Regions from separate parts of the Methylocystis echinoides genome, predicted to be linked through region 2. Evidence: predicted binding sites of a transcription regulator. Region 2 holds the regulator's gene; each other region holds the start of a gene.
The links. Region 2 encodes PhoB, which activates phosphate uptake and scavenging genes when phosphate is short. Its sites were predicted from a motif close to TGTCATNNANCTGTCAT; they were not measured.
Positions count from the first base shown of each region.

Region 1: a site for PhoB is predicted at 3,444-3,460, ahead of RVU70_RS14045 (DUF2794 domain-containing protein). Genes of this name have one in related genera too.
Region 3: a site for PhoB is predicted at 7,129-7,145, ahead of RVU70_RS14720 (DUF465 domain-containing protein). Genes of this name have one in related genera too.

Region 1 is NZ_CP156084.1:2,860,769-2,870,285, forward strand. Features, by position in the region: gene prmC (peptide chain release factor N(5)-glutamine methyltransferase) at 278-1,177, opposite strand; gene htpG (molecular chaperone HtpG) at 1,184-3,082, opposite strand; gene RVU70_RS14045 (DUF2794 domain-containing protein) at 3,523-3,939, shown strand; gene RVU70_RS14050 (Bax inhibitor-1/YccA family protein) at 4,009-4,779, opposite strand; gene RVU70_RS14055 (hypothetical protein) at 5,273-6,061, shown strand; gene RVU70_RS14060 (lytic murein transglycosylase) at 6,115-6,909, opposite strand; gene RVU70_RS14065 (YifB family Mg chelatase-like AAA ATPase) at 7,080-8,618, shown strand; gene RVU70_RS14070 (ATP-binding protein) at 8,615-9,517, shown strand, end outside.
Region 2 is NZ_CP156084.1:1,399,878-1,409,394, forward strand. Features, by position in the region: gene pstA (phosphate ABC transporter permease PstA) at 1-539, shown strand, start outside; gene pstB (phosphate ABC transporter ATP-binding protein PstB) at 539-1,321, shown strand; gene phoU (phosphate signaling complex protein PhoU) at 1,335-2,051, shown strand; gene phoB (phosphate regulon transcriptional regulator PhoB) at 2,048-2,794, shown strand; gene RVU70_RS06810 (GcrA family cell cycle regulator) at 2,822-3,364, opposite strand; gene RVU70_RS06815 (aspartate aminotransferase family protein) at 3,811-5,007, shown strand; gene argF (ornithine carbamoyltransferase) at 5,007-5,951, shown strand; gene RVU70_RS06825 (Hsp33 family molecular chaperone) at 5,951-6,910, shown strand; gene RVU70_RS06830 (fumarylacetoacetate hydrolase family protein) at 7,009-7,707, shown strand; gene RVU70_RS06835 (pyridoxal-dependent decarboxylase) at 7,831-9,333, shown strand.
Region 3 is NZ_CP156084.1:2,995,694-3,005,210, reverse strand. Features, by position in the region: gene haoB (hydroxylamine oxidation protein HaoB) at 1-829, shown strand, start outside; gene RVU70_RS14760 (PLP-dependent aminotransferase family protein) at 938-2,467, opposite strand; gene RVU70_RS14755 (hypothetical protein) at 2,762-2,968, shown strand; gene RVU70_RS14750 (alpha/beta hydrolase) at 3,250-4,344, opposite strand; gene RVU70_RS14745 (hypothetical protein) at 5,093-5,896, shown strand; gene RVU70_RS14740 (hypothetical protein) at 5,897-6,151, opposite strand; gene RVU70_RS14735 (hypothetical protein) at 6,406-6,645, shown strand; gene RVU70_RS14730 (hypothetical protein) at 6,657-6,899, shown strand; tRNA gene RVU70_RS14725 (tRNA-Val) at 6,878-6,952, opposite strand; gene RVU70_RS14720 (DUF465 domain-containing protein) at 7,239-7,418, shown strand; gene RVU70_RS14715 (protein adenylyltransferase SelO) at 7,545-8,972, shown strand; gene RVU70_RS14710 (DUF465 domain-containing protein) at 9,055-9,273, shown strand; gene RVU70_RS14705 (hypothetical protein) at 9,368-9,517, shown strand, end outside.

The DNA.
Region 1 (9,517 bases), 1.5 Mb from region 2:
CCGATGCAGCCGGCGGATTTCAACGGTCGCGCATCTTCAAGGGACGCGCGCGACGACAATCACCGTCGCCTTAATCCACCGGGATCATGCAGCTTACACGCCAGCCCTTGCCGGCCTTGCCGGGGTTTCCGCTTGCGAGGCGGACCCGCAAATAATCGAGATCCTCATCTCGAATGTCGGTCAGCTGTATTTACAAAGACTATAGTGGCTTGACCCCCCTGCGCCAAGTGCGGCGTCGCATTGATGCGGAGAAAAACCGAGCACTGTAGCGAATATGTCACGACCTCGGCTGCACGGGCCTGGCCGCCACGACGCGCTGATGGCCGCCGGCGTCCCGCGCGATGCGGGCGACGGCGAAACCCGAGGCGCCGAGCAGGGCGGCGACGCTCGCCGCCTGATCGAAGCCGACTTCGAAGGCGACGAGGCCGTCAGGGGCCAGCAGGCGCCCGAGGTCGGCGACAATGTCGCGATAACAGGCAAGACCGTCGGCGCCGCCATCGAGCGCGAGCGCGGGATCGTGGAGGCGCACCTCCGGGTCGAGCGTCGCGAGATCGCCGGCGCGAATATAGGGCGGGTTCGAGACAATGACGTCGAAGGGCCCGTTCAGCGCAGCGCCCCAGCGGCCGCGCACCACCTGCGCCCGCGCATTCAAGCCGCAGCGCGTCAGATTCGCGCGCGTGGCGGCGCAGGCGTCCGGCGAAAGGTCGACGGCGACGCCGAACGCGCCCGGCATTTCGCTGAGCAGCGCGCAGAGAATTGCGCCCGAGCCGGCGCCGAGATCCAAGATCGAGAACGGCGCGTCGCGATTCTCGATCAGCGCGAGCGTCGTCTCGACCAGCGTCTCCGTGTCCGGGCGTGGATCGAGCACATTGGGGGCGACGGCGAGATCGAGCGTCCAGAACCCCCGCGCGCCCAAAATGCGCGAGACCGGCTCCCGCGCCGCCCGGCGGGCTGCGTAAGAGGAGAGCCGTTGCGATTGCTCGTCGGTCAGCGGCGCATCCGGCGACATCGTCAGCTCGAGCCTCGTCAATCCGGCGGCCGCGCGCAGCAGGAGCCGTGACTCCTCCTGCGCCTGCGCCGCCTCTACCCCGCTCTCGACGAGAGCGGCGGCGACGCGCGCAAGCGCGTCGGCGCGGGAAGGAGAGCGGGTCTGGGCCTTTGCGGGGGCGGCGGTCACTTTCGCTTACGCGCTCCTGGCGATGAGGGCGCTCAGGCGGCGGGCGAAGGCGGCCGGGTCGACCGGCGGTTCGCCGTCGGCGACGCGCGCCAGATCGAACAGCAGATGCATCCCGTCCGCGGCGCCGTCGCGGCCCGTCTCGCGCAAGCTCGCGGCGAGCGCGGCGACGGCCGGATGCTTGGCGTTGATCTCCAGTATGGGCTTGCCGAGCATGGACTTCTGCCCGCTTTCCGCGAGAATCCGCGCCAGTTGCCGGTCGAGCCCCTTCTCGGAAGCGACGAGACAGGCGGCGCTTTCGGTCAGGCGCGTCGAGATGCGCACGTCCTCGACCTCGTCCGTGAGCGTCTCCTTGAGCGCCCCGACCAGATCGCCGATGTTTTCGGCCTGCGGCGCCTCGTCCGTCCTCGCCTCTTCGGCGAGCGGGATGAGATCAATGTCCGCCTGTCCCTGCGTCACCGATTTGAACGGCTTGCCGTCGAAACCGAGCGCGCTCGTCACCCAGAAGGCGTCGACCGCGTCGTCGAGCAACAGCACTTCGACGCTCCTTGCGCGGAAGCCTTCGAGCTGCGGGCTCGTGGCGAGGCGCTTGGCGTCGTCGCCGGTGATGTAATAAATGGCCGTCTGATTTTCGCGCAGATCAGCGACATAGTCCTTGAGCGTGCGCGTCTTGCCCTCAGCCTTGGTCGAAGCAAACCGCGCGATCTCGAAAATGCCGTCGCGGCGGCTCGGGTCCTCGTGCAGGCCTTCCTTGATGACCGCGCCGAAATTCTCCCAGACGGAGGCGAATTTCTCGGGCTCGTTCTCGGCGAGCTTGCCGAGGTCCTGCAGCAGTCGCGTCGCGACCGCCTTGCCGATCGCGGCGAGGACGGGGCTTTTTTGCACCATCTCGCGCGAGACATTGAGCGGAATGTCGGCGCTGTCGACGACGAGCCGCACGAATCGCAGCCACGCCGGCAGGAGTTCGACGTCACGCGAGATCAGCACGCGGCGCACGTAGAGCTTCGACATGCTCTTGCGGCTCGGCTCGAACAGGTCGAAAGGCCGCGCGCCCGGCACGAAGGCGAGCACCGTATATTCCATGCGCCCTTCCGCGCGCCAATGCGCGACGAGCGCCGGCTCGTCGAAGGCGCCGGCGAGCTGCCGGTAGAAGTCCGTATATTGCTCGTTCGTGATCTCGGACTTGGGCTTGGTCCAGAGCGCCACGCCATCGGCGATGCGCCGCGGCTCCTTGCCCGGCTCCTCGATGAGGTCGATCGGAGTCGAGACGGCGCCCGAGTGCTCGCGAACGACGCTTTCGATTCGCCAGGGCTCGAGAAATTCGTCGCTCTCGGCGTTGAGATGGAGCGTGACGCGCGACCCGACCTGCGGCGCGTCCGAAAGCGGCAGCGGCGCGATCGAATAGGTTCCCTTGCCCGGCGAGGACCACAGCCAGGCTTCGCTCTCGCCGGCCCGGCGCGTCTCCACCTCGACGAGATCGGCGACCATGAACACGGAATAGAAGCCGACGCCAAAGCGACCGATCAGCGACGAACCCTCCGCCGCCCCGTCTTTGCCGAGCCTCTCGAGAAAGGCGCGGGTGCCCGAATTGGCGATGGCGCCCAAGGCGCTGATGAGCTCCTCGCGGGACATGCCGACGCCATTATCGGCAACCGTCAGCCGCCGCTTCTCCTTGTCGAGCGTAAGGATGATGAGGGGCGCGCCGGCGTCAGCGGCGAGCTTTTCGTTCGAGAGCGACTCATAGCGCAGCTTTTCGCAGGCGTCCGCGGCGTTCGAAATCAACTCGCGCAAAAACACCTCGCGCTCCGAATAGACGGAGTGCGTCATCAGTTCCAGAAGCTGCGCGACATCCGCTTCAAAGCCGAATTGGGCGGCTTGCGGCGCTTCGGTGGCAGCGTCGTTCGTCATGAGGTCTCCAAAATGCGAATCGGCTCCCGTGGAGCCTTCGATCAAATTGCGAATGGGAGCGGCCGTGCAGCCGCGCTTTCCAAGTTCGTCATTCGCCGGCGAAATACAAGAGCCCCCAAAAGACAAGGTCGGCTCGGGATTTCTCCCGGCCGACCCGTCCATCGCTACGACATTTTATGGTCTGAACCGCACGATCCCGGGGGGCTGGGGGGCTGACGAAAACCGGAAAAGCGCGTCCAGACCTGTCGCGGCAATGAGAGAAAATATTGTCCAAGGCGTTTGACATGCAAGGGGCCCAATGCAGGCGGAATTGTGAATTTTCATTGTTACAGCCAAGCTTATGCGCGCTAAGCGGCATATTGTGACGCTCTCCTGACAAAGGGGGCTTGCCCTGAGGCCGTCATCGCGCAAACATGACAGAACACAGCGGGAGATGCTTCATGGCGGAGTCGGAGACGACGGAGCCGAGTCGTTCTCGCCCAGCCTTCGTTGTCGTGGCCGGCTCGGGCCATGCAGGGCAGGGCGATCAAGCGAGGTCACAAGCCCGGGTGGCCGCTCCGGTCTCCTTCGACCGCCGCGAGCTGAACCTTTTGTTCAACCTCTACGGCGCCAAGGTCGCCGCCGGCGAATGGCGGGATTACGCCCTGGATTTCACGCCGGCCAAAGCGGTTTTTTCGATTTTTCGGCGCTCCAGCGAGGCGCCGCTCTACCGGGTCGAGAAAGATCCCGAGCTCGCGCGCAAACAGGGAGCCTATGCCGTCGTCGCCGCCTCCGGCCTCGTCATGCGGCGCGGTCATGATCTGTCGCGCGTCCTGCGCGCGCTCGACCGCGGCCTGAGGCTCGTCGGCGCCGAATAGGCGACAAAAAAAGCCCCGCGGGGCGGGGCTTTTTCCAAGCTTCGACGATGACGCTTAGTCGTTGCGCCCTTAGTCGTTGCGCTGACCGAACAGGAACAGCAGCGACTGGAACATGTTGATGAAGTCCAGATAGAGCGAAAGCGCGCCGAAGACGCTCTTCTTCTGCGCAACTTCGTAGCCGTCGCCCTCGTAATACATGTCTTTGATGTTCTGCGTATCCCAGGCGGTGAGGCCCGAGAAGATCAGAACCGACAGGATGGAGAGGGCGAACTGGAGGCCGCTCGACTGCAGGAACAGATTGACCAGGCCGGCGATGACGAGACCCCAGACGCCCATCACGAGGAAGGAGCCGAAAGCCGACAGATCGCGCTTCGTCATATAGCCGTAGAGGCTCAGGCCCCCGAAGGCCGCCGCCGTGATGAAGAACACGCGGGCGATCGAGGCGCCGGTGAACACCAGCAACAGCGAGGACATCGACAGGCCCATCACCGCCGAAAAGGCGAGAAACAGGTTCCGCGCCGTCGCCGCCGACATGGTGTTGGCGCGCGCGCCGATCATGAAGACGAAGGCGAGGGGCGACAGGATGACGAGCCAGCGCAGCGGCGTAGTGTAGAGCATCTGCCCGAAGGGCGACAGCGCCACCAGCTTGCCGCCGACGAACTGCGGATTCGCCAGCATGAAGGTGCCGAGCGCGACAAGGCCCGTCACGGCGAGGCCGAGCGTCATGTAATTATAGACGCCGAGCATGTAAGCGCGCAGGCCCTCGTCGATCTCGGCCGTGGTCGACCGGGCGACCCCGCGGCCGTAGCCGAAGCTCGAGTTGCGGTCGTAGTGAGACATAGCGATCCTCTCGATCTCCGAGGCCTTACGCGCGTGCGGACTCGCCCTCGCTCGTGGCCTCAACCATTATGGCTTCCAGCAATATGGCTTGGCCCGAATTGGGTGGCAAGGCGGGCGCGGATGAACTCTTGTTAAGGTGGCGCCTTGCTTAACGGCGGGAAAAAGACGTCCCTGCGGCGGGTCGGCGGCCCGCGGCGCGCCGAGGTCACGCTTTCGGCTTGCGGCTTTTCGCAGTTGCGAAGGGCGTTTCGACCTCGCGGCGGGCGCCCGTGCGTCGCTCGATGAGGCCGACCCACAGCCCCTCTGGAGCCGCCACGGCGACTGCGCGGCATGCTGCAAAGCCGCATAGATGACCGATTGTCGCACCCTTGCTGTACGAGGGGAATACGCTAACATCGACCAAATGGCGTCGCGCGCTCCGCGGACGGGCGGCGCTCAACCAATTTATCCTGAGAGTCGCGTGTCCTTGTCACACGGAGACCAGGAGGACAGCATGAGTGGCGACGGTTCAACTTTGTTGCTTTACATGAGGCCCCTCAAGCGCTTGGCAATCGCCGCGGCGCTCGCCGCCGTCGCCGGTTTTTCGGCGGTCCCGGCCCAGGCGCATGGCCGGCTCGGTGCGGCCGAGGGGCGCTGCCGCCTGTTCATCGGGCCGGACACCATGAACTTCACCGGTTATCTGCCGGAGGCCTCGAAGAACGAGTTCTGCGAGGACATTCCCTCCACGGGACCGATGATCATGGTGCTCGACGCCGAGCAGGACGAACTGCGCGACATGAAAATCGAGTTGCGAATCGTCAAGGACGTCGGCGGCGAGGACAAGGAGAGCGAGAACCTCGAGGCGGTCACCGTGGCCTACCAGCCGCCCAAGAGCTACCCGACCGGGACGGTTAATTTCGAGCACAACTTCAAAGAGGGCGGCTATTTCGTCGGCATCGTGACCGTCACGGGCGACCACGGCGAGCGCTGGGTGTCCCGCTTCCCCTTCTCGGTGGACCGGACCTTTTTCCGCGACCTTCCCGTCTATCTGACCATGGGTCTGGGAGTCATCGCGGCCTTTGTGATCTACCTGATCCATCGCCGCCGGACTCCGCCGCCGCAAATTTCGACGGCCGCCGCGGCGTTCAAGTCGCCTCAGCAGACGTTCGACCTGCCGGACGACCCCGACGCGCCGGCGCCGGACGAGGGCGAGGCGGCCGGCGAACCCAAGGACGAGGCTGCCGCTGGCAAAGGCGACGACGACCACGACGATACGGATAAATACAGGACGGCGGCGGAGTAAGGCGCTCCTTTAAGGAAGGCGAGGCGGTCACACAGCGGGACCGCCTCTTTTTCTTAGTCGTCTCCGCCGTCGATCTGGCGGCCGATAATGGCGATGGCGCGCTGGTAGACCGAGGCGGCGTTCCAGGCCTGAATCGCCTCGAAATTGGGTTCCCCGGGCTGATAGCCTGCGCCGGGACGCCAACCATGGGCATGCAGGAAATTCGCCGTCGCGACCAGCGCCGCCCCGGCGTTGTCGAGATTGCCGCCGCCGCCATAGTTCAGGATGTTCTTCGGCAGGAATTGGGTCTGGCCGATCTCGCCGTGCATGGAGCCGCGCGCGTTCGGGGACAGCGTCCCGTTGTCGATCAGCTTGAGGGCGGCGTAGAGCTGATCGGTGAAATAATCTGAACGGCGGCAGTCATAGGCGAGGGTCGCGACGGCCGAGAGCGCGTGCTGATTGCCGTGCACTGCGCCAAATCCCGTCTCCATGCCCCAGATGGCGATGAGCGGTCCCGGCGGCACGCCGTACCGCTGCTGGATCGACGAAAATAACGCCCCCTGAGAGCGCTTCAGCTGACGGCCGCGCGCGACGATGGCGGAGGCGCCGCGTTTCGACATGAACTGGTCGAGCGACAGTCGGAAGCTCTTCTGACCCCGGTCGGCCGAAATGGTCGCGGCGTTGTAATGCGTGTTCATCAATGCGGCGATGCCGGCCTGGCCGACGCGCCCCTGCGCTTCTTGCGCAAAATTTTGCTTCCAGTTTTCAAAGCCGCCCGGGCCATTGCCGCATTGCGCCGCCTGCGCCGCCCCGCCAGCCGCGCCCGCGGCGAAAGCCAGCGCCGCGGCGCTCAAGAAAAACCTTTTCATCGGGCCTCCTCCGGGGCTCGTTCGACATGCCGCGAGCCTAACCAATTTTGTCCCGGCGGCAACTGCTCGGCGAACAGGCTGGTTTATGTTCGCATATTGTTCTTGCCGAGGGGAGAGCCTCAGGCTAAGGTCAAGCTATCGTCTTTCGACAGTTCCAGGAGCGCGCGGTCATGGCGGTGCGGGTGGCGACGGTCGCCTTCGAAGGGGTGGAGGCGCGACCCGTCGATGTGCAGGTGCAGATTTCGCCTGGGGCCGTCGTCTTCAACGTCGTGGGGCTGGGCGACAAGGCGGTGGCCGAGTCGCGGGAGCGCGTGCGCGCGGCGCTGATCGCCTCCGGCCTCGCATTGCCCGCCAAGCGCATCACCGTCAATCTGGCGCCGGCCGACATGCCCAAGGAGGGCAGTCATTACGATCTGCCTATCGCATTGGGCGTCATGGCGGCGATCGGCGCGATTCCCTCTGATGCGCTCGAGGGCTTCGTGGTCCTGGGCGAGCTCGCGCTCGACGGGACGCTCACGCCCGTCGCTGGCGTCCTGCCGGCGGCGGTGGCGGCGAACGCACGGGGGCAGGGGCTGATCTGTCCGAAGGAATGCGGCCCGGAGGCGGCTTGGGCGTCGCGCGACATGGACGTTCTCGCCCCGCGCTCGCTCATTCAACTCGTCAATCACGTCAAGGGCGTCCAGGCCCTGGCGCGCCCGGAGCCCGCCATTCGCGCCCGCGCCGTCGACATGCCGGACCTTGCCGACATCAAGGGACAGGAGAGCGCCAAGCGCGCGCTGGAGATTGCCGCCGCGGGCGGACACAATCTTTTGATGAGTGGTCCGCCGGGCGCGGGAAAGTCCATGCTGGCGGCCCGGCTGCCCTCGATCCTGCCGCCGCTCACCCCCCGCGAGCTGCTCGAAGTCTCGATGATCCATTCGGTGGCGGGGCAGATCGCCGGTGGCGAATTGACCGATCGGCGGCCCTTTCGCTCCCCGCATCATTCGGCCTCGATGGCGGCGCTCGTCGGCGGCGGGACGCACGCCCGGCCGGGCGAAATCTCGCTTGCCCACCACGGCGTTCTATTCCTCGACGAATTGCCGGAGTTCCAGCCGCAGGTTCTCGACAGTCTGCGACAGCCGCTCGAGACGGGAGAAGTCGCCGTCTCGCGGGTCAATCATCGCGCCGTCTATCCGGCTCGTTTCCAGCTCGTCGCGGCGATGAACCCCTGCCGCTGCGGGCATGGGCGGGACCCGGGCTACGCCTGCCGGCGCCAGCCCAACGAGCGCTGCGTCGCCCAGTATCAGGCGCGCCTGTCGGGTCCGCTGCTCGACCGCTTCGACCTGCAGATCGAAGTGCCGGCCGTCAGCGCCGCCGATCTCGTCCTGCCGCCGCCCGCCGAGGGATCGAGAGAGGCGGGCGCGCGCGTCGCCCATGCCCGCGCCGTACAGCGAGATCGATTTGACGCGCTGGGCCTCCCGGGCGTTACGACCAACGCCGCCGCGCCGGCCGCGGTCATCGAACGCGTCGCCGAGCTGGACGCCCCGGGGGCGGCGCTCATCCGCGAGGCCTCCGACCGCTTCGCGCTCACCGCGCGGGGCTTCCATCGGGTCTTGAAACTCGCCCGCACGATCGCCGATCTCGACGGCGCAGACCAAGTGTCGCGCCCCCATCTTGCCGAGGCGCTCGCCTATCGTTCGGGACTCTCGTCGGGACGAATCGCGGCGTGACCGCTTTGGCCCTCCTTCTCCTCTTCAGTGCCGGCGTCCTGTTGACGGCCGCCGCGTTCGTGGCTTTCCGCGCCCATCGGCGCAGCGTCGCGCTCGACATCGAAGTCGCGGAGTTGCGCGCGGCGGCGGCGGCGCGCAGGAAGGCGGAGGCGGCGACTGTCGCCAAGTCGCGCTTTCTTGCGGTCGTAAGTCATGAAATCCGGACGCCGCTCAACGGCGTCATGGGGTTGGCCCAGCTCCTCGGCATGACCCGGCTCGACGCCGAGCAGGCGAGTTACGTCGAAGCGATCGGCGACTCGAGCAGGGCGCTCGCTCAACTGATCGACGACATTCTCGATTATTCGAAATTGGAGGCCGGCAGGGTCGCCTTGCGTCGCGACAGCTTCGCGCCCGCCGGGCTCGTCGAAAGCGTCGTCGAATTACTGGCCCCACGCGCCCAGGCGAAGGGACTGGAAATCGCGAGCGTCGTCGCGCCCGATGCCCCGCGCGAGATCACGGGCGATCCGGCGCGTTTGCGTCAGGTTCTGATCAATCTTGTCGGCAACGCCGTGAATTACACCGAGCGAGGCGGCGTCGGCGTGCGGCTGTGGCGCGACGGCGAGACGCTGCGGATCGACGTGCGCGACACGGGCCCGGGCGTGCCCGCGGCGGCGCGGGAGGCCATCTTCGAGGATTTCACGCAGGTGGATCCCTCCGCGACGCGCCGGCAGGGCGGAACCGGGCTCGGCCTCGCGATCTCACGGCGGCTCGTCGCGCTGATGGGCGGCTCCCTTCTCCTTGCAAAATCGTCGAGCGAGGGGTCGACCTTCTCGGTCGCCTTGCCGGCGCCGCGCCTCGGTCTCGCAACCGGGGCCTCGCGCCCCTTGCAGGGCCAAAGCGCGCTGATCGTGGGCGGAAGC
Region 2 (9,517 bases):
CGATGGTCGTGCGGTTCATCAACGACATTCTGCTCAGCGCGCCGTCGATCGTGATCGGCCTCTTCGTCTATGAAGTCCTCGTGCATCCCATGGGGCACTTCTCGGGCGTCTCCGGGGCCGTCGCGCTCTCCCTGCTCGTCATCCCCGTCGTGTTGCGCACCACCGAGGACATGCTGCTGCTGGTGCCGGGATCGATGCGCGAGGCGGCCGCCGCGCTCGGCGCGCCACGCTCCCATGTCGTCGCGCATGTCGCCTATCGCGCCGCCAAGGCGGGCTTGGTGACGGGCGTGCTGCTCGCGGTGGCGCGCGTCTCCGGCGAAACCGCGCCGCTGCTCTTCACCGCGCTCAACAATCAGTTCTGGAGCAGCGATCTCCTGGCGCCGATGGCGAGCCTCCCGGTCGTCATCTTCCAGTTCGCTTTGTCGCCCTACAAAGACTGGCAGCAGCTCGCCTGGACCGGCGCGCTGCTGATCACCGCCGCCGTCCTCGCTCTCTCGATCACAGCCCGCGCGCTCAGCGCCGGTCGGAGAAAATCGTGATGAACGCCCCCGCACAGGTCAAAGAACACGCCGCCAAGATTTCGGTCCAGGGCCTGGATTTCTTTTACGGCGCGTCAAAGGCGCTGAAATCCATTTCGCTGCCGCTGCAGACGCATAAGGTCACGGCCTTCATCGGTCCCTCTGGCTGCGGAAAGTCGACGCTGCTGCGGGTCTTAAACCGCATGTACGACCTCTACCCCGGCCAACGCGCCGAGGGCGAGGTGCTGCTCGACGGCGAGAATATTCTCGATCCGGCGATCGACATCAATGCGCTGCGCGCGCGCGTCGGCATGATCTTCCAGAAGCCGACGCCCTTCCCGATGTCGATCTATGAGAACATCGCCTTCGGCGTTCGCCTTTACGAGAAATTGTCGCGCGCCGACATGGACCAGCGCGTCGAGGAAGCCTTGCGCGGCGCGGCGCTCTGGGACGAGGTGAAGGACAAGCTGCACACGAGCGGGCTCGGGCTTTCGGGCGGCCAGCAGCAGCGCCTGTGCATCGCGCGCAGCGTCGCCGTGCAGCCGGAGGTGATCCTCTTCGACGAGCCCTGCTCCGCCCTCGACCCGATCTCCACGGCCAAAGTGGAGGAGCTCATCGAGGAGCTCGCCAACGACTATACGATCGCCATCGTCACCCACAACATGCAGCAGGCCGTGCGCGTCTCCGACTATACGGCCTTCATGTATCTCGGCGAGCTCGTCGAATTCGGCGACACCGACGAGGTCTTCAACAAGCCGCGCGAAAAGCGCACCCAGGATTACATCACCGGCCGCTTCGGGTGAGGAAGGACATCGCATGAGCGAACATATCGTCAAGTCCTACGACCGCGATCTCGAGGCGCTGGGCCGCCGTATTTCCGAGATGGGCGGCGTCGCCGAGAAGATGCTGGCGGAGGCCATGGACGCTTTGTCGATGCTCGACGTCGACCTGGCCCAGCGCGTCGTCGCGAGCGACGCGCGCCTCGACATTCTCCAGCGCGAGATCGAAGAGAACGCCGTGCTGACGATCGCGCGGCGCCAGCCTCTGGCGGTCGATCTGCGCGAATGCATCGCCGCGATCCGCATTTCCGGCGACATCGAGCGGATCGGCGATCTCGCGAAGAACATCGCCAAGCGCACGCTGAAGATCGCCACCGAAGCGCGGCTGCCGCGCGCCATTGTCGGCTTGCGGTCGATGCACGAGGTCGCGGCGACGCAGCTCAAGGACGCGCTCGACGCCTATGCGCTGCGCGACGTGGAGCGCGCCCGCGCGGTGTGGGAGAACGACGCCGATCTCGACGCGCTGGAAGACAGCGTGTTCCGCGACCTCTTGACCTTCATGATGGAGGACCCGCGCAACATCTCCTTTTGCACGCATCTCCTCTTCTGCTCGAAGAACCTCGAACGCATCGGCGACCACACGACCAATATTTCGGAGACGGTCGTCTATCTCGCCACCGGCGAAAGCCTGCCGATGGAGCGGCCGAAATCCCGCATCGGCCTCCGCGGATCGGAACAAGACGTCGCGCAATGAACGAAACCATTATTCAAACCCTTCCCCGCGAAGGCCGGGCCGATCGCCCGCCGCGCATTCTCGTTGTCGAGGACGAGGTCCCGCTCGCCACGCTGCTCGTCTATAATCTCGAAGCTGAAGGCTATCAGGTCGAGCATGTCGACAATGGCGACGAGGCGGAACTGCGCATTGCGGAATCGCCGCCCGACCTTCTGCTGCTCGACTGGATGCTGCCCGGCGTCTCGGGTCTCGAAATCTGCCGGCGGCTGCGCGCCCGCGACGTCGCCCGCGACATGCCGATCATCATGCTGACCGCGCGCGGCGAAGAGGGCGAACGCGTGCGGGGCCTGTCGGTCGGCGCGGACGACTATGTCGTGAAGCCCTTCTCGACGCCCGAACTGATGGCCCGCGTGCGCGCGCTGTTGCGACGCGCCCGGCCGGAGCGCGTCGCCTCGCGGCTGACGGCGGGGGACATCGACCTCGACCGCGAAACGCGTCGGGTGCGCCGCTCGGGCCGCGAGATCCATCTCGGCCCGACCGAGTTCCGCCTGCTGGAATATCTGATGGAGAAGCCCGGCCGCGTGTTCACGCGGGCGCAGTTGCTCGACAGCGTCTGGGGCATGTCGGCTGAAATCGACGAGCGCACGGTCGACGTCCATGTCGGGCGCCTGCGCAAGGCGCTCATCCGCGGGCGGGAGAAGGATCCGATCCGCACCGTGCGCGGTTCGGGCTATTCCTTCGACGAGACCTTCGGCCGCGAGTGAAGGCCGGACCGCCGAACTCGGGAAGGATTACGCGAAGCGCGGGGCCTTGAGATCGCGGGCGCGGCGGCGATCCTGCGCCGGCTGATAGGCGACGCGCGCATGATGGGCGCAATAGGGGCCGGCGCCGATCGGCGACTTCGCCCCGCAGAAGCGGAAATCCGGCGTCGTCGGATCGCCCATCGGCCAGCGGCACATGGATTCGCGCAACTCCATCAGCGTGACGCGCTCCGACATGGGAATGACGACCTCCTCGGCCTCCGGCGCGACGCGGGCGACGACCATGGCCTGCGGCGCAAAGGCCAGGGCGACATTGCCATGGACCGCGTGGCCCCCGGCGCGCGGCGCGGCGACGACCGGGGCGGTCGCCGGCTGGCGGGCCGTCCCCTTCGCCGCGCGCGGGCGCTGCGCGGCCGCTGTCTTGGCGCGTTCGGCGAGGCCGAGGCGGTGAATCTTGCCAATGACCGCGTTGCGCGTGATGCCGGGGCCCAGCTCGGCGGCCACCTGGCTCGCGCTGAGGCCGTCGCTCCAAAGCTTGCGCAACAGATCGACTCTTTCCTCGGTCCAAGACATAATTTGACCTCCAAGCGGTCGATTCGAACGCGCCGCCGACGGAATCCACCATCCGTCGCTGCGCCGGGATCTCCGGCGGCGATGAGACGCGCATCGAGACTCGAGAAGCGCCCTGCGGCTTTGAAAAACGCGTCCGCAACGGCGAAAACTGACCATCCTTTTGAATCACGGGTCCGAGTCGCTGGCAAGCAGAAGGGGGCGTTCTCAACAGGCTTTCATGCGCTTTCGCGCGCCGGTGTGGCCCAGGCGACTCACTTGCGCGCTTTTTTCGAGGAAAATCGACTGTAAAGTCTCCGGCCCAGGCAAGGCCTCGCCCCTGCGGCAGGATTTGACCGAAGCCGCCCGCGCGCATAAAATCAAAGTCTCGGATTGCCGCCCTCAAAAAGGGCGGCGCTTTGTTTTTGGGGTCCGGCCGCGGGCCGCTCCCGAGGGCTTGGAGCTTGACGTTGACTTCTGCGCTCTATCCGACCTATGCGCGGGCCGATATCGCCTTCACGGGGGGCGAAGGCCCATGGCTCTTCGCTGAGAACGGCGACCGTTACCTGGATTTCGCTTCCGGCGTCGCGGTCCTGTCGCTCGGCCATGAGCATCCGCATCTGGTCGCGACGCTGAAGGCGGCGGCCGAGAAGCCCTGGCATGTCTCGAACCTCTACCGCATCCCGCAGGCCGAGCGGCTGGCGCAGCGCCTCGTCGACGCCACCTTCGCCGATGTGGTTTTCTTCGCCAATTCCGGCGCCGAAGCCGTGGAGTGCGCCATCAAGACGGCGCGAAAATATCACGCCGCCAATGGCGCGCCTGAGCGCTATCGGCTGATTACTTTCGAAGGGGCCTTTCACGGCCGGACGCTGGCGACCATCGCCGCCGGCGGCAATCCCAAATATCTCGAGGGTTTCGGCCCGCCGGTCGACGGCTTCGATCAAATTCCCTTCGCGGACTTCGACGCGCTCGAATCCGCGATTTCGGACGAAACCGCCGGCGTTTTGCTCGAACCCGTCCAGGGCGAGGGCGGGCTGCGGGTCTTTCCCGCCGAATTCCTGAAAAAACTGCGCGCCCTCTGCGACGCGCGCGGCCTGCTGCTGGTTCTCGACGAGGTGCAGTGCGGCGTCGGCCGCACCGGCAAATTCCTCGCCTGCGAACACGCCGGCGTAGCGCCGGACATCGTGGCGCTCGCCAAGGGCCTCGGCGGCGGCTTTCCGATCGGCGCCTGTCTCGCGACGCGCGAAGCCGCCAAGGGCATGACGCTCGGCGCGCACGGCTCGACCTTCGGCGGCAATCCGCTGGCGGCCGCCGTCGGCGGCGCGGTTCTCGACGTGGTGCTGGCCGAAGGCTTTCTGCCGCGCGTCGCGCGCCTCGGCGCGCTCCTGCGCCAGCGGCTCGCCGAGCTCAACGACCGCTATCCGGCGATCATCGAGACGGTGCGCGGCGAGGGGCTGATGTTCGGCGTGAAGACGCGCGGGCCCAATGGCGATTTCGCCGCCGCCGCGCGGGCCGAAGGGCTGCTGACCGTTCTTGCCGGCGACAATGTCGTGCGGCTGTTGCCGCCGCTCATCATCGACGAGACGCATATCGTCGAGGCCGCGGCGCGCCTCGAGCGCGCCTGCGTGCGTCTGGCGACGCCGGCCAAGCAGTTGGGAGCGGCGTGATGACCGCGCACACGCTGACGCGGCCGCGTCATTTTCTCGATATTTGCGATTTCACCCGCGACGATCTGCGCCATATCCTCGATCTCGCCAAGTCGCTGAAGGCGAAGCGCGTCAAGGGCGCGCCGCCGGCGGAGCGCCCGCTCGCCGGCAAATATCTGGCGATGATCTTCGACAAGCCGTCGACGCGCACGCGCGTCTCCTTCGACATCGCCATGCGCGATCTCGGCGGCGAGTCGATCATGCTGACGGGCGGCGAGATGCAGCTCGGCCGCGGCGAGAGCATCGCCGACACGGCGCGCGTGCTGTCGCGTTTCGCCGACGCCGTCATGATCCGCATCCTGTCGCATGAGGATCTGACCGAGCTCGCGCGCCACGCCGCCATTCCGGTCATCAACGGCCTGACCAAGCGCTCCCACCCCTGCCAGATCATGGCGGACCTGCTCACCTTCGAGGAGCATCTGGGACCGATCGACGGCCGCACCGTGGCCTGGGTCGGCGACTCCAACAATGTGCTGGCGAGCTGGGTGCACGCGGCCGCCCGTTTCGGATTCACGATCAATGTGGCGACGCCGGCGGAATTCACGCCCCCGCAAAGCCTCGTCGACTGGGCGAAGGCCGAAGGCGCGGCGTTGAACGTGATGCGCGACCCGCGCGCCGCCGTCGACGGCGCGCAGGCGGTGATCACCGATTGCTGGGTCTCCATGGGCGACGCCGACGAGGACTTCCGCCGCCAGGTTCTTGCGCCATATCAGGTGGACGCCAAACTCATGCGCGACGCCGCCAAGGACGCCATTTTCATGCATTGCCTGCCTGCCCACCGCGGCGAGGAAGTCACCGACGAGGTGATGGACGGCCCGCAGTCCGTCGTCTTCGACGAAGCCGAAAACCGGCTGCACGCCCAGAAAGGCGTGCTGGCCTGGTGCCTCGCGCCGGGCGTCGCCTGATGCAGGAGGCGCCGAGCCGGCTGGTTTCGGGCGAGGCGCGGGACGATCGCGTCACGCCCTTCGCGGTCGAGGCGCTCGACCTGCGCGGACGACTGGTGCGGCTTGGACCGACGGTCGACGCCATCCTCGGCCACTATGACTACCCCCCGCAGGTGGCGCGGTTGCTCGGCGAGGCGCTGGCGCTGGCCGCGCTGCTCGGTTCGATCCTCGAATCGCACGGCCGCTTCCAGCTCCAGACCCGCAGCGACGGCCCCGTCGACATGCTCGTCGTGGATTATGACGCGCCGGGGAAGCTGCGCGGCTTCGCCCGCTACGACGTCGCGCGTCTCGGCGAGATCGACGACCCCGCCCCCGCCGCCCTGCTCGGGCGCGGCCATCTCGCCTTGACCATCGAGCGCGAGGAGGACGCGGCCCGCTATCAGGGCGTCGTGCCGCTCGAAGGCGAGAGCCTCGCGGAGGCCGCGCATACTTATTTCCGCCAGTCGGAGCAGATTCCTTCCTTTGTGCGCCTCGCCGTCGGCGAAGTCGTCACGCCGCAGGGGCGCAGCTGGCGCGCCGGCGGGCTGCTTTTGCAATATCTTCCCATCGCCGGCGCGCGCCGGCCGGACCTGCCGCCCGGCGACGCGCCCGATCGCGACGCCGGAGCGGACCAGGAGGAAGACGACGCCTGGCTCGAAGGACAGGCGCTCGCCGGCACGCTCGAAGACCATGAACTCGTCGACCCGTCGCTCTCGGGCGAACGGCTGCTGTTCCGCCTCTTTCACGAGCGCGGCGTCAAGGTCTTCAACGAGCGGCCGCTCGAAGAGTTCTGCCGCTGCTCCGAGGAGCGCATCGAGCGGCTCCTGAAAAGCTTCTCCGACGATGAGCGCGCCGAGATGGTGGGCGATGACGGCCGCATCGGCGTCACGTGCGAATTCTGCGCGACGTTCCGCAGCTTCGATCCGGCGGCGCTCGGCTGAGGACCGCGGGCTCCGGGGGCCCGGGTCGTCGCTGCCGGCTTTTGGCTTCGTTTGTCGTCAATATTCTCCACGCCAATTGTGTTGAAGGTTGAGACCCGATGCCCCATCCCGAATACGTCTTCCCGCCGCCGCCGCGCCCCGCTGTCGCCATCGCCGGTGAGACGCGCCTGTTCCCCGTCCGCCGGATCTTCTGCGTCGCCCTGAATTACGCCGAACACGCGCGCGAGATGGGGAAGGAGCCGGGCGCGGAGCCGCCCTTCTTCTTCGCCAAGCCCGCCGACGCGGTCGTCGCCGACGGCGCGACCATCCCCTTCCCGAGCCTCACCCATAATCTCCATCACGAGATCGAGCTGGTCATCGCGCTCCATGCGGGCGGCGCGGACATCGCGCCGGAACGCGCCCTCGCCTGCGTCTTCGGCTACGCCGCGGGGATCGACCTCACCCGCCGCGATCTGCAGACAGAGGCGCGCAAGGCCGGCCGGCCCTGGGACATGTCCAAGGGCTTCGACAATTCCGCCCCCGTCGGCGCGATCCGGAAGGCGGCCGAAATCGGCCATCCGTCGCAAGGCCGCATCGCGCTTTCGGTCAATGGCGCGCCCAGACAGAACGGCGACCTCTCCGACATGATCTGGGGCGTGCCGCAGATCATCGCCGCGCTGTCGGCGCAAGTGACGCTCGCGGCGGGCGACCTGATTTTCACCGGCACGCCGCCGGGCGTCGGCGCGCTGCAGCCGGGCGACGTCGCGGAAGGGGAGATCGCGGGCGTCGGCTCCGTCCGCGTCACACTGGCGCGCTGACCAAGGTTGCGCGCCGGGGGCATGGCGGCTATTGGCAGTGCCGTTGAACCCGCCGGGAGACGCGCGGCGCATGCCCGAAATCACCGCCTTTGCGCCGCCGCCCCGGCGCGCGAGCGCCGCGACATGACCAAGCCGGTCGATCTCGACCCCGAGGATTGGGAGGCGTTTCGCGCCGAGAGCCATCGCGCGCTCGATTCCATGATCGACTATCTGCGCGACCTGCGCAGCCGCCCGGTCTGGACGCCGCCCTCAGCGAAGGCCAAGGCGCGCTTCGACCGCGCGCTTCCCGCCGAGGGCCGCGACTTCTCGGCCGTGCTCGAGGATTTCGAGCGCTATATCAAGCCTTTCGCGACGGGCAACATCCATCCCATGTTCATGGGCTGGGTGCAGGGGGCGGGCACGCCGGTCGGCATGATCGCCGAAATGCTCGCCGCCGGGATGAATTCCAATTGCGGCGGCCGCAATCACATCGCCATCGACGTCGAGCGTCAGATCGCCAAATGGATGGCCGAGGCCTTCGGCTTTCCAGCCGACGCCTCCGGCATTTTCGTCACCGGCACGTCCATGGCCAATTTCCTGTCGCTGCTCGTCGCCCGCGACCAGGCCTACGGCGACCGCGACGTGCGGCTGAACGGGCTTTGCGCGCAGCGCGGACAGCTCATCGCCTACGCCTCGCGCGAAGTGCACAACTGCGTGCGGCAGGCCATGGAGCTCGCGGGGCTCGGCGCCCGGCATCTTCGGCTCATTCCGTCGGACGCCAATCGCCGCATGAAGGTGAGCGCCCTGCGCCACGCCATCGCCGCCGACCGCGCGGCGGGCTTTCGGCCCTTCCTCATCGTCGGCACGGCGGGGACGGTCGATACCGGCGCGATCGATCCGCTCGACCGGCTCGCCGACGTCGCGCATACGGAGGACATGTGGTTTCACGTCGACGGGGCCTTCGGCGCGCTCGCGGCCTTGTCGCCAAAGCTCAAGCCGCTCGTGAAGGGGCTGGAGCGGGCGGACAGCGTCGCCTTCGACTTCCACAAATGGCTGCATGTGCCCTATGACGCGGGCTTTTTCCTGGTCCGCGACCCCAAGGCGCACAAGCGCGCCTTCGCCGCCAACGCAGCCTATCTGTCGCGCGCGCCGCGCGGCCTCGCCGCCGGCGACACCTGGCCCTGCGACCTCGGGCCCGATCTCTCGCGGGGCTTCAGGGCGCTCAAGGCCTGGATGACGATCGAGACCTTCGGCACGAAGAAGCTCGCGGAATGCATGGAGCAATGCTGCCGCATGGCGCAGCGGCTCGAGGCCTGGATCGAGCAGTCGGAGAATTTCATGATGCGCGCGCCGGCGGCGCTCAATATCGTCTGCTTCGGCGTGAAGGGCGACGACGACGGTTCGCTCGCCCGCGAGATCGTGATGGAGCTGCACGAGCGCGGCGAGGCGGCGCCTTCGCTCACCATTCTCGACGGCGTCCCGGCGATCCGCGCGGCGATCATCAATCACCGCACCCATGAGGGCGACATCGACGCGATGACCCTCTACCTCGACGCGGCGCTGCGCCGCGCGCGCAAGGAGCCGCACGACTTCGGCGCGCTCGTCGAGCCGCACGGGCCGGGGAAGACACGGTTGTCGGAGGATTGAGGCCTGTAGCGCTCATCGCTCGAGGCGTCTCGGCGAGGACGGCCGGGACAAGCCCGGCCGACGGCGGAGGGCTGTCGGAAAACTGACAGACAGCCCCCGGCCTAACTCAAACCCTTGTTTTTGCTCTGCCGGGCAACAGGAACAATCCTTGCTTCTCCCTCGCGACGTCCCTTTGCGCGAGGAG
Region 3 (9,517 bases), 1.6 Mb from region 2:
CGGGGCTCTCAACCTGCCTCCCGCAGCGCTGCAACGCATCGAGATTACGAGCCCCGAAGAGCGCCGCCCGGTCGCACAAGGTCTCGTAGCGCGTGATGGCGAACGGCTGGCTCCGATCGTTTGGCGCAACGAAGTAACCGAGCCGATCCTCTTCGCCGACGTCTCCGCCTCGGACGCCACGAAAGTGTTGACTGCGATCGCCGCGCATGTGCCCGAGGGCGCCGTCGTGCTCGCCTGGTGGGATCTCTCGCGCGGCATTCGCGCCGCGGCCAAGAAGGATGCGCCGCTCGACGATCCGCAAGCGAGGGGTCTTCTCATTCCGCGATCTTGGACGGAAGGCGCCGCCGCCGAACGCCAGCGCTGGGGCGCCGGAGCGGCGCCGCAGGCGGCGGAGAGCTTCGGCCAATTCATCGACGCGCTTCTTTCCGACGAGCAGCAGGGCGCCGCGGCGCTGGCGAAGCTGGCGCAAGGCAGGCCGGCCTATGTCGCCGTGCATATTTCCGATGTTTGGAAGGCGGCCGCCGCGCGACCGGAGCGCCTATCGGTCGCTTATAAGGATTTCCCCTCCGCCGGCGTATCGCATGGCGTCATCAAAACGGCGACGCAGTGGATGCGGGAACAGAAGATCGACGGCGGCTTCGCGGTCGAGCCGATCGGCGGCGCGACAAGGCTGCATTATTTTCAGCGGAAGGGCGACAGCGACACGCTGCTGGCGAAGCTCCTGCCCTTCTCGACCTCGAATCCGATGCAGTTGGAAAAACTGGAGCTCGTCTATCAGCACAAGGGCTGGTGGGTTTACCGTTTGAAGCAGGATGGCGGTTTGAATTAACGCTCCGGCGAACCCCACCGGGCGCCGGCCGCCCTCCCCCCGTCAATGGGACAGGGGCGACCCTTCTTGCGGAAGGGTCTTCGCCTTCAAGCTGCGGACGGGTCCGCCTTACCCCTTCAACGCCCCTGCGAGCCGCGCAATGCCGTCCTCGATCTCCTTCTCGGAGAGCGCGACGAAGCCCAGCATCAGCAAACGGTCGGCCCCGTCGTTCTTATCGAAGCGCAGAGCGGAGCCCGTCGCGAGGGAACAGACGCCGACGCCAGCGGCAAGGCCCTTCGCCTCGACCTCCTCGGCGCTGGGAAAGCCCTCCGGCAATTTCCAGACGAGATGCATGCCGGCCTGCTCGCCATAGACTTCGCATTCGCCGAAATGCTTGTGCAAAGCGCCGAGCAGCGCGTCGCGGCGTTCGCGGTAGAGCTGGCGGATGCGGCGCAGATGGCGGCCGAACTCGCCGCTCGCCATGAAATCCGCCATGGCCGCCTGCTCCAGCCAGCTCTGGCCGTTGTTCATCAACATTTTCATGCGGCGGAAGCTCTCGACGAGGCGGCGCGGCGCCACCACATAGCCGAGCCGCAGCCCCGGCCCCATGCATTTGGAGAAGGTGCCGAGATAGATGACGCGCTCGTTGCGATCGAGACCCTTGAGCGCGGTCAGCGGCGAGCCCACGAAGCGGAAGTCGCTGTCGTAGTCGTCCTCCATGATGTAGGCGTCATATTGCGTCGCCCAGGACAGAAGCTCGATGCGCCGCTGCAGGCTCATCGTCACGCCGACCGGATATTGATGCGAGGGCGTGACATAAGCGACCGCGCCGTTCACATGCGGCAATTGCGTGACGTCGAGCCCGTCCCTGTCGATCGGCACGGGATGCAGCTTGGCGCCAAGACTTTCCAAAACGAAAGCCGCGCCCTGATAGCAGGGGCTCTCGACGACGGCCGTGGAGCCCGGATGCACAAGAAGCCGCCCGACGAGATTGAAACCATCCTGGCAGCCGCCGACAATGATGATCTGTTCCGGATCGCAAACCACGCCGCGCGCGGGCGCAAGATGTTTGGCGATGGCCTGACGCAGCTCGAGCAGGCCCGCAGGATCGCTGTAACTCGTCAACTTGGATCCTGCGGACTTGAGCCGCGCCTTGATGTGTTGCGACCACGCCTTCATCGGGAAAGTGCGGGCGTCGGGACGGCCGACCCAGAAATCCGCGGCGAGCCGGCGGCGGTTCGGGTCCGCGAGCCGATGCGTGCGCAGATGCGGCGCCTCCTCGCCGGCGCCTGACCCGTCCGTCACCTGCATCGGCGGGGGCGTCGCCGTCGTCTCGCCGGCGGAGAGGAACGCCGTGTCCGGAAGATCGGGCGACACAAAGGTCCCGACATAGGGCTTGGTGCGAATATAGCCTTCGGCGATCAGCCGCTCATAGGCGAGCACGGCCGTGTTGCGGGAGACGCCAAGCTGCACGCTCAATTCGCGCGTGGTTGGCAAGGGATCGTCGCCCCGCAGCTGGCCGTTGAGAATCATGGTGCGGATCTGATCGAAAATCTGCGTCTGCAGCGTCGATTTCTCTGACTCTCTCAAGATGATCGACAGCTGCACATGGCCGCTTCTGATGACCGGAGACGTACGACCGAGTGTGGCGATGCTCATCATGTGCTTTGTTCGTCCATGGTTAACGCAAGCGATCTGGACTGCCGTGACTGCAGGGTTAAGGCGGCCTAACGCAACCGCATAGAGCCACGACGCATGGTTCCAGTGGAACCACAACCGCAAAGACCGCGACCAAAAAGCGCAACCAACGGCTGAATGCGCGAAATCGTCAAAAAATCGCTAATCCCCCCACTGGCTCCACCAACAGGCGCGCGGCTGGCGCTTTCCAAAGCCGCCGTCCTGCGAAAAGCTGCGAACCACATAAGAACCCGAACAAACGCCGGGGAGGGGACAGTGTCGCTCGCAAAATCGAAAATCGTGCCGACGGCCTTCTGGGTCGGCTTTCTCGCCCTCGGCTTTGTCACGAGCGTCGGCGCTCCCGCCAAGCATCGCGTCGAACACGCCTCGCGCGCAGTAAAGGCCCTCCAGGCCGACGAGGCGGTCGTTGCGCAGTCCGAGAAGCCGTCGCAGCTCGAGCTCAAGGCGGCGGCGCGAGATTGACCCGGGCGTGGCCAGCGCATGGCGGCCACTGAAGCCCCGATCCAGCAAGCGCGTCGCAGGCTGCTTGTCAGCCGCCGCGCGACTCCCTATTTCTGCAAAACGGGCGAGCCTTCAGGGTCGCCGGAACGAGCGGCCCGAGCGCGGATGGAGCGACGGGCCGTTTTGCTGAGAGGGAGAGGGCCAATGCCCGACGGGCTTTTCAGAGTTGTTCTTATCGGCTTCATCGGCTTCTTCATCGGGGCTGTGCTCGTCGGCTGGATGTACGGCTGACCGGTCGGAGGTCACTGCCCCAGCCGCGCGTCGAAAAAGCGCGCGATTTCTTCGAAGATCTCGCGGGACTCAGGCACATCCGGGCCGGCGAATTGTCCGTGGCTCATGCCTTCATAGACATTGAGATCGGCGAAGACGCCGGCGCGGCGCATATTACGATGGACGCGCACGGTATTGGATAAGAACAGATCGCGGGTCCCAGCGGTCAGGATCGTCGGCGGGAAGTTTTTGAAATCGCCATAAACAGGCGAAAGATAGGGATCCTTCAGGTCGTGGCCGTTGGCGTAGAGCTGCGCCGAGGCGGCAAGCCATCCGTCCCACGTCACCAGCATGTTGTCGACATATTCGTTGGCGTAATAGCTGTCGCCCACCTTGTTGAGGTCCGACCAGGGCGTCAACGCGGCAACAGCCGCCGGCAGCGGCAGGCCCTCGTCCTTGGCGCGCAAGACCGTCGCGAGCGCCAGCCCGCCCCCGGCCGACGCCCCGAAGATCGCCATATTCTGCGGCTTCACCGTCTGCGCGAGGGCCTCCCAGACGGTCAGCGCGTCGTCCAGAGCAGCTGGAAACGGCGCCTGCGGCGGCATGCGATAATCGATTGAAATGACCCGGAAGCCGCCGATCCCGGCCATCACGATCGCTTCCGTGGTCGCCGCTTCGCCGCCGCCCGCGACAAAGCCGCCGCCATGCAGATGAACGAGCAGCCGATTGCGGTTGCTGGAGGGCAAAGCGGCGGGCGTCACGATATAGGCTTTCACGCCCGCAATTGTCGCCGGCTCGACGCTGACCTTGAGCGACTTGCGCAACTCGGCGAGCGTCTTCGACCAATCCATATTGAATTGCTTGTCTAGCGCCGCCCACGCTTCATTTGTATTCGGCGGCGGCGTCAGCACATTTGCGGGATAAGGCGCGCGGATGAGGGCCTGCAATTGCTTGCTCACGTCGCCCGGCACAGGAAGGACGCGGGCGGGAACCCGACGCGGCCCGGCCACGGCGTTGTCGGCGGCGGCGGATTGGGTCGCCCCCGAGGGCAAAAGAATTTTGCCCCACGCGACGGGCGCGAGCGCGATTAGGCCGCACAGCAAGAGGGAAACGGGGATGGTCTTCACGCCCGATCCTAACAGTCTATCGACCACCATACGCGGCCCTTGCAGAACCCCGCGCGGCCGTCCGGAACCCTACGACGATCTGCGGCAAATCTGCGCCAAGCGAACAAAGTGGCAGCGCAATCAAAGATGTAGCGCCAAGCAACCTCATGATTCCATGTCCAATTCCACCTTATCCTAAACCTTAACGGAAGGTTGACGCTTGGTACGCGCAAGGTCCCTCGCTATAGTCAAGCTCAAGCCGCTCGATTCTCTGCCCGTTTCGAGTGGTCAGGTCCGGCGCGTGGGCCCCCCATGCGCCGGACCGCGCCTCGCCTGCCGCGCAGGCGCGCTTTTCTTCCCTGCCCTGCAAAATGATGACTTGCGGCCCTTTTGCAATGGGCTCGCGATGGTTCTTGGAACGCGGTTCGAAACCAAGGCCTGTTTTCGACTCTCAGCGTAGCGGGAGGTCCGGCTTCCGCCGGGGCGACCGATCGGCCGTCTCTCTCCTGGGGGGCCGAAATTCCCCTTGTCTGGCGCTGATCGGGCGGGCATCCTTCCGCCTGCGGCGTGGGGGAGAACGCCTATGCATTCCGATCCGCGTTTCTGGGCCGTGTTTGTGGCGATCTTTATGGGCCTCGGGCTGGCCGTCATCAACATCGCTGTAAAAGTGCACATGTTTCTCGACCTCACGAGCGTCGAGTAGCCTGGCCATGGCGGCGTTGGCTGCGCGGCGATAAAGTTCCGGCCATAGAGGTTGGGGCATAGAGACATGTTCGAAGACGCGCCGCTTTGGGCCATCTTTTTGCTGAGCGTCGCGCTCTTCGGGATTGCTTCTGAAACCGGCCACTGGCTTGCCCTGGGCAGTCGGCGGGAAGCCAACATCGCCACGATCGAAGCCTCGATCCTGGGCCTTCTCGCGCTGATGCTGAGCTTCTCCTTCGCCATGGCCGTCACGCGCTTCGACGAGCGGCGCGCGGCGACGCTCAAGGAGGCCAACGCCATCGGCACGGCCGCCCTCCGCGCGCGGCTTCTGCCTTCCCCCTATGCCGCCGAGAGTCTCGACCTGCTGCGGGACTATGTCGCCATACGATCCGACGCCGCGAATGTCGCGTCGACGCCCACCGAGGCCGCGATAGCGCGATCGAATGAGCTGCAGGAGCGCCTTTGGCGCGTTGTCCGGGCCGCGGCGGCCAGGGACAACGCCATGGTTCCGACGGGGCTCTATATTCAGGCGCTCAACGACATGGTCGACGCCCACGAAGGCCGGCTCACCGCCTTCCGCCACCGGGTGCCGCACGTCATCATCGTTGCGCTCTACGGCATGGCCGCCCTCGCCATCGGCTTCACGGGATATGCGAGCGGCCTGGAGCGGAAGCGCTGGCGGCTTCCGGTCTATCTCGTCACGATCCTCGTCGCCGCGGTGATCCTGCTCATTCAGGACATCGACCGGCCGGACTCCGGGTCGGTTCGGGTCAGCGCGGAGCCGCTGTCTAACGCAGCCGCGTCGATCGCCGGCTACGCCAGGGCCGCCGCTGGGGCGCCGGAGCGGGTCCCGCCCCTCCCGGCGCGCTGATCAGCTCACGCGTCTTTCGTCCGAGGATTGCGAGCCCGACCCGCGGGAGCGCTCGGCTTCATACTGCTCCAGCATATCGTCGAGCTCTTCCATATGGAGCTTCAAACGGGAGAGCGTCGCAGCGGTGACGTCCGCCCACCCATGGCCGCGGTCCTCTCCGAGCCGGCACCGCCCCGTTTCCAGCGAGACGATCAGCTTTCGCGCCCGCTGCCGCTCCTGGCGGCACCACTCTACGATTTCCAGCAATGCGTTCATGGCCTTTCTCCAAATTGGAGCCAAGAACGACATAGAGCCGCGCTCGCGAAGGTCTAACTTTTTGGTCTAGTGGGACGACTGGACGCCGCTGACAGAAACGCCAACGCCCCGGCTCAGAACGCCATGCACGCGGTAGGGAAACGACGTCACCCCCATCTCGATTATGGCGATCGACGCCAAAACGTTCCTCTTCGACCCCGGAACAGGGAAACGCCCCGGGCGGTTTTTCGATCGGGGAACAGGGAGGATTGGTCGTGTTCCGTAAGTGTCTGATGATCATTGCCGCGACGGCGGCTTTGGCGGTCTCTTTTTCGGCCTCGGCCCAGCCGGTCGACGAATGGTATGTCGTGCAGGACCCACGCACGAAACGGTGCTCGGTGGTGGAAAGGAGGCCGACGACTGAAAGCATGGTTGTGGTCGGCCCCCACGGCTATCCGAGCCGCGTGGAAGCCGAGACTGGCATGAAAACCGTAACCGTCTGCGAGACTCGCTGAGGCGGTCGCCTGTGAGCGGATGGGATCTGTTTTTCTCGCCTCCGGGCGGAACAATCCTGATGCTCGACGGTTCTGCTTTTGACCAGCGTCAGCAACTGGTTCCTTATCTCCAAACTAACCCGGCGCCCGTCGCCGGGTTTTTTGTGTCTCGCAGACGCAGCGGCGCGATGGCGCGCAACAGACTCGCGACGAGCGAGCTTGCGTTCAGATGGCGGTGCATTTTGATTGCTGATGGTGGGCGCGACAGGGATTGAACCTGTGACCCCTACGATGTCAACGTAGTGCTCTCCCGCTGAGCTACGCGCCCCCTGCCGGGGTCCGCCTCGGCGGCGGTTCGGGTGGCGTGTGTATAGTGGCGGACGCGGCGGGGCGCAAGCGCCTTTGTGATGAAAAATCATTCGGCCGACGGGGCGCCCGAGAGCGGCTTCCAGCCCGTCTCGTCCAAGGCGGGCTCACCAATTGTTAAGCGTCTGTGGCGCCGCAGCGAAAGTTTTGTGACGCCCGCGACAATTCATGCCTTGCAGGCGGCTCCGGATGTGTCATGCTTGACCGTGCCGCCCCTCGCAGGAGGGGGGCTAAAGAGGAGGTTCCGCATGTCCTTACAGGGTCATATCGTCGAACTCCAACGCCGCCACGAGGCGCTCGAAAAGGAAATCGAAAAAGAGCAGCTGCATCCAAACGCCGACGACGCGAAGATCATCGAATTGAAGCGAAAAAAGCTGCAGATCAAAGACGAATTGGCCAAGCTGGAGATTAGCGAAACGCGCCATTAGCGGGCGTTCCCGCTCTCGCAGCCTCTCAGGATAAGGGTATCTCGATATAGGCGGAGGGGTCCCTCCGCCTTAATTTTTTGGCGCGCCCCTTGCTCGCGGGCCACGACGCCCCTACGAGACCCTCCCATGCCCCTCACCGAGACCTATTGTCCAGAGACTCTTCACGAGAGCCTGGGCGACCCCTTCTTCGACCGGGTTGAAGCCGCCCAATTCCCCAAGACCCTGCTGCGCTACCGAAACCAGCGCTGGGCGGCGCGCGTCGGCCTCGACGGCCTGACCGACCCCGAATGGATTGCGCATTTCGGGCGCTTCGAGCCGCTGCCGGGCAGTCTGCCCCAGCCGCTCGCCCTGCGCTACCACGGCCACCAGTTTCGCGTTTACAATCCGGAACTCGGCGACGGCCGCGGCTTTCTCTTCGCCCAGCTGCGCGACTGCGCCGATGGTCGGCTGCTGGACCTCGGCACCAAGGGCAGCGGCCAGACTCCCTGGTCGCGGCGCGGCGACGGACGGCTTACCCTGAAGGGTGGCGTTCGCGAAATTTTGGCGACGGAAATGCTGGAGGCGCTCGGCGTCGACACCTCCAAGACCTTCAGCCTGATCGAGACGGGCGAGGCGCTGCTCCGCGGCGACGAGCCCTCACCCACGCGCTCGAGCGTGATGGTGCGCCTGTCGCATTCGCATATTCGCATCGGCACCTTCCAGCGCCTTGCCTTCCATGACGACAAGGCGGCGATCGACCGGCTGCTCGAGTATGTCTGTCGTCATTACTTCCCCGCGCTCGCCCCCCTCCCGCCGCCGGAGCGGGCGCGCGCCTTTCTGGAGGAGGTCGCCGAGCGCGTGGCGCGGCTCGGCGCCGGCTACATGGCGGCGGGCTTCGTCCACGGGGTGCTCAATTCGGACAACATCAACGTCACCGGCGAGAGTTTCGATTACGGCCCCTGGCGCTTCGCGCCCACTTATGATCCGCAATTCACCGCCGCCTATTTCGACGAGAGCGGCCTCTACGCCTTCGGTCGCCAGCCGAGCGCGCTGGCCTGGAACCTCGCGCGGCTCGCCGAATGCCTGCTGCATTTGACGGGACTGGAGGCGGCGCAACGGACGCTCGACGGCTTCGCCGTCGCAATCCAAAAGGCGTTTCGCGTCGTCCTGCTCCGCCGCCTGGGCCTCGTCTCGGCTGGGGAAGAGGCCGACGCCCGCCTGTCCAAGGCCTTCACCGATTTTCTCATGTCGACCCGGGCCCCCTTCGAACAGGCCTTCTTCGACTGGCGCGGCGGCCTCGCCAGCGCCGGGCGCGCCAAGGCCAGCGCCTCCGCCGCCTTCTATGAGACGCCGGAATTCGTCCCCGTGCGCGACGCCTTCGCCGAGCATGAGACCGCCGCCGACGCGCGGCTGGATCACCCCTATTTCCGCCGGTCCGCGCCCTGCTCCATGCTCATCGACGAGGTCGAGGCGATCTGGAGCCCGATCGCCGAGGCGGACGACTGGTCGGCGCTGACGAGGAAGCTCACGGAGATTGCAGACATGCGCGAAGCCTATGGCTTTGCTTCGAGCTGAGGCGTTTTCCGCTTGAACCAGGCTGGGCCCCGGCGCGATAATCGAGACACTGATTCTGGACGCCTTCGGCGGTAGTTGCGGCATGAACGACAATCCCAGCGAGGCCGATCAGGACGCCATCCGCGCCGAAGTGGAGCGTCTGAGGCTGGAGCATCACGATCTCGAGGCGGCGATCGAGGCGCTTATCGCCGTCGGCGCGCCGGACCAACTGCAAATCCAGCGGCTGAAAAAGCGCAAACTCGTTCTGCGCGACCGCATCGTCTTCCTCGAAGACCAGATTACCCCCGACATCATCGCCTGACGGCACGCGGCTTGAAGCCTGTGACCGAGAGCGGTCCGAATGTCCCCATCCGGGACAGAGCGGCCCCGCTCCGGTTCAAAAGCGGGAAACAGCCATGCCGAGTTTCAACCTTTCGCTCCACTCCGGCTTCAACAATGCGCCTGGCCCGCGTCGCCGCCCGCCGGGGGGTTCCGCCGATCGCTTCGAGACCCGTCTGGGAAGGATCGCCGGCCACAGACACGCCGGCGCGGCGGCGGAGGGCGCT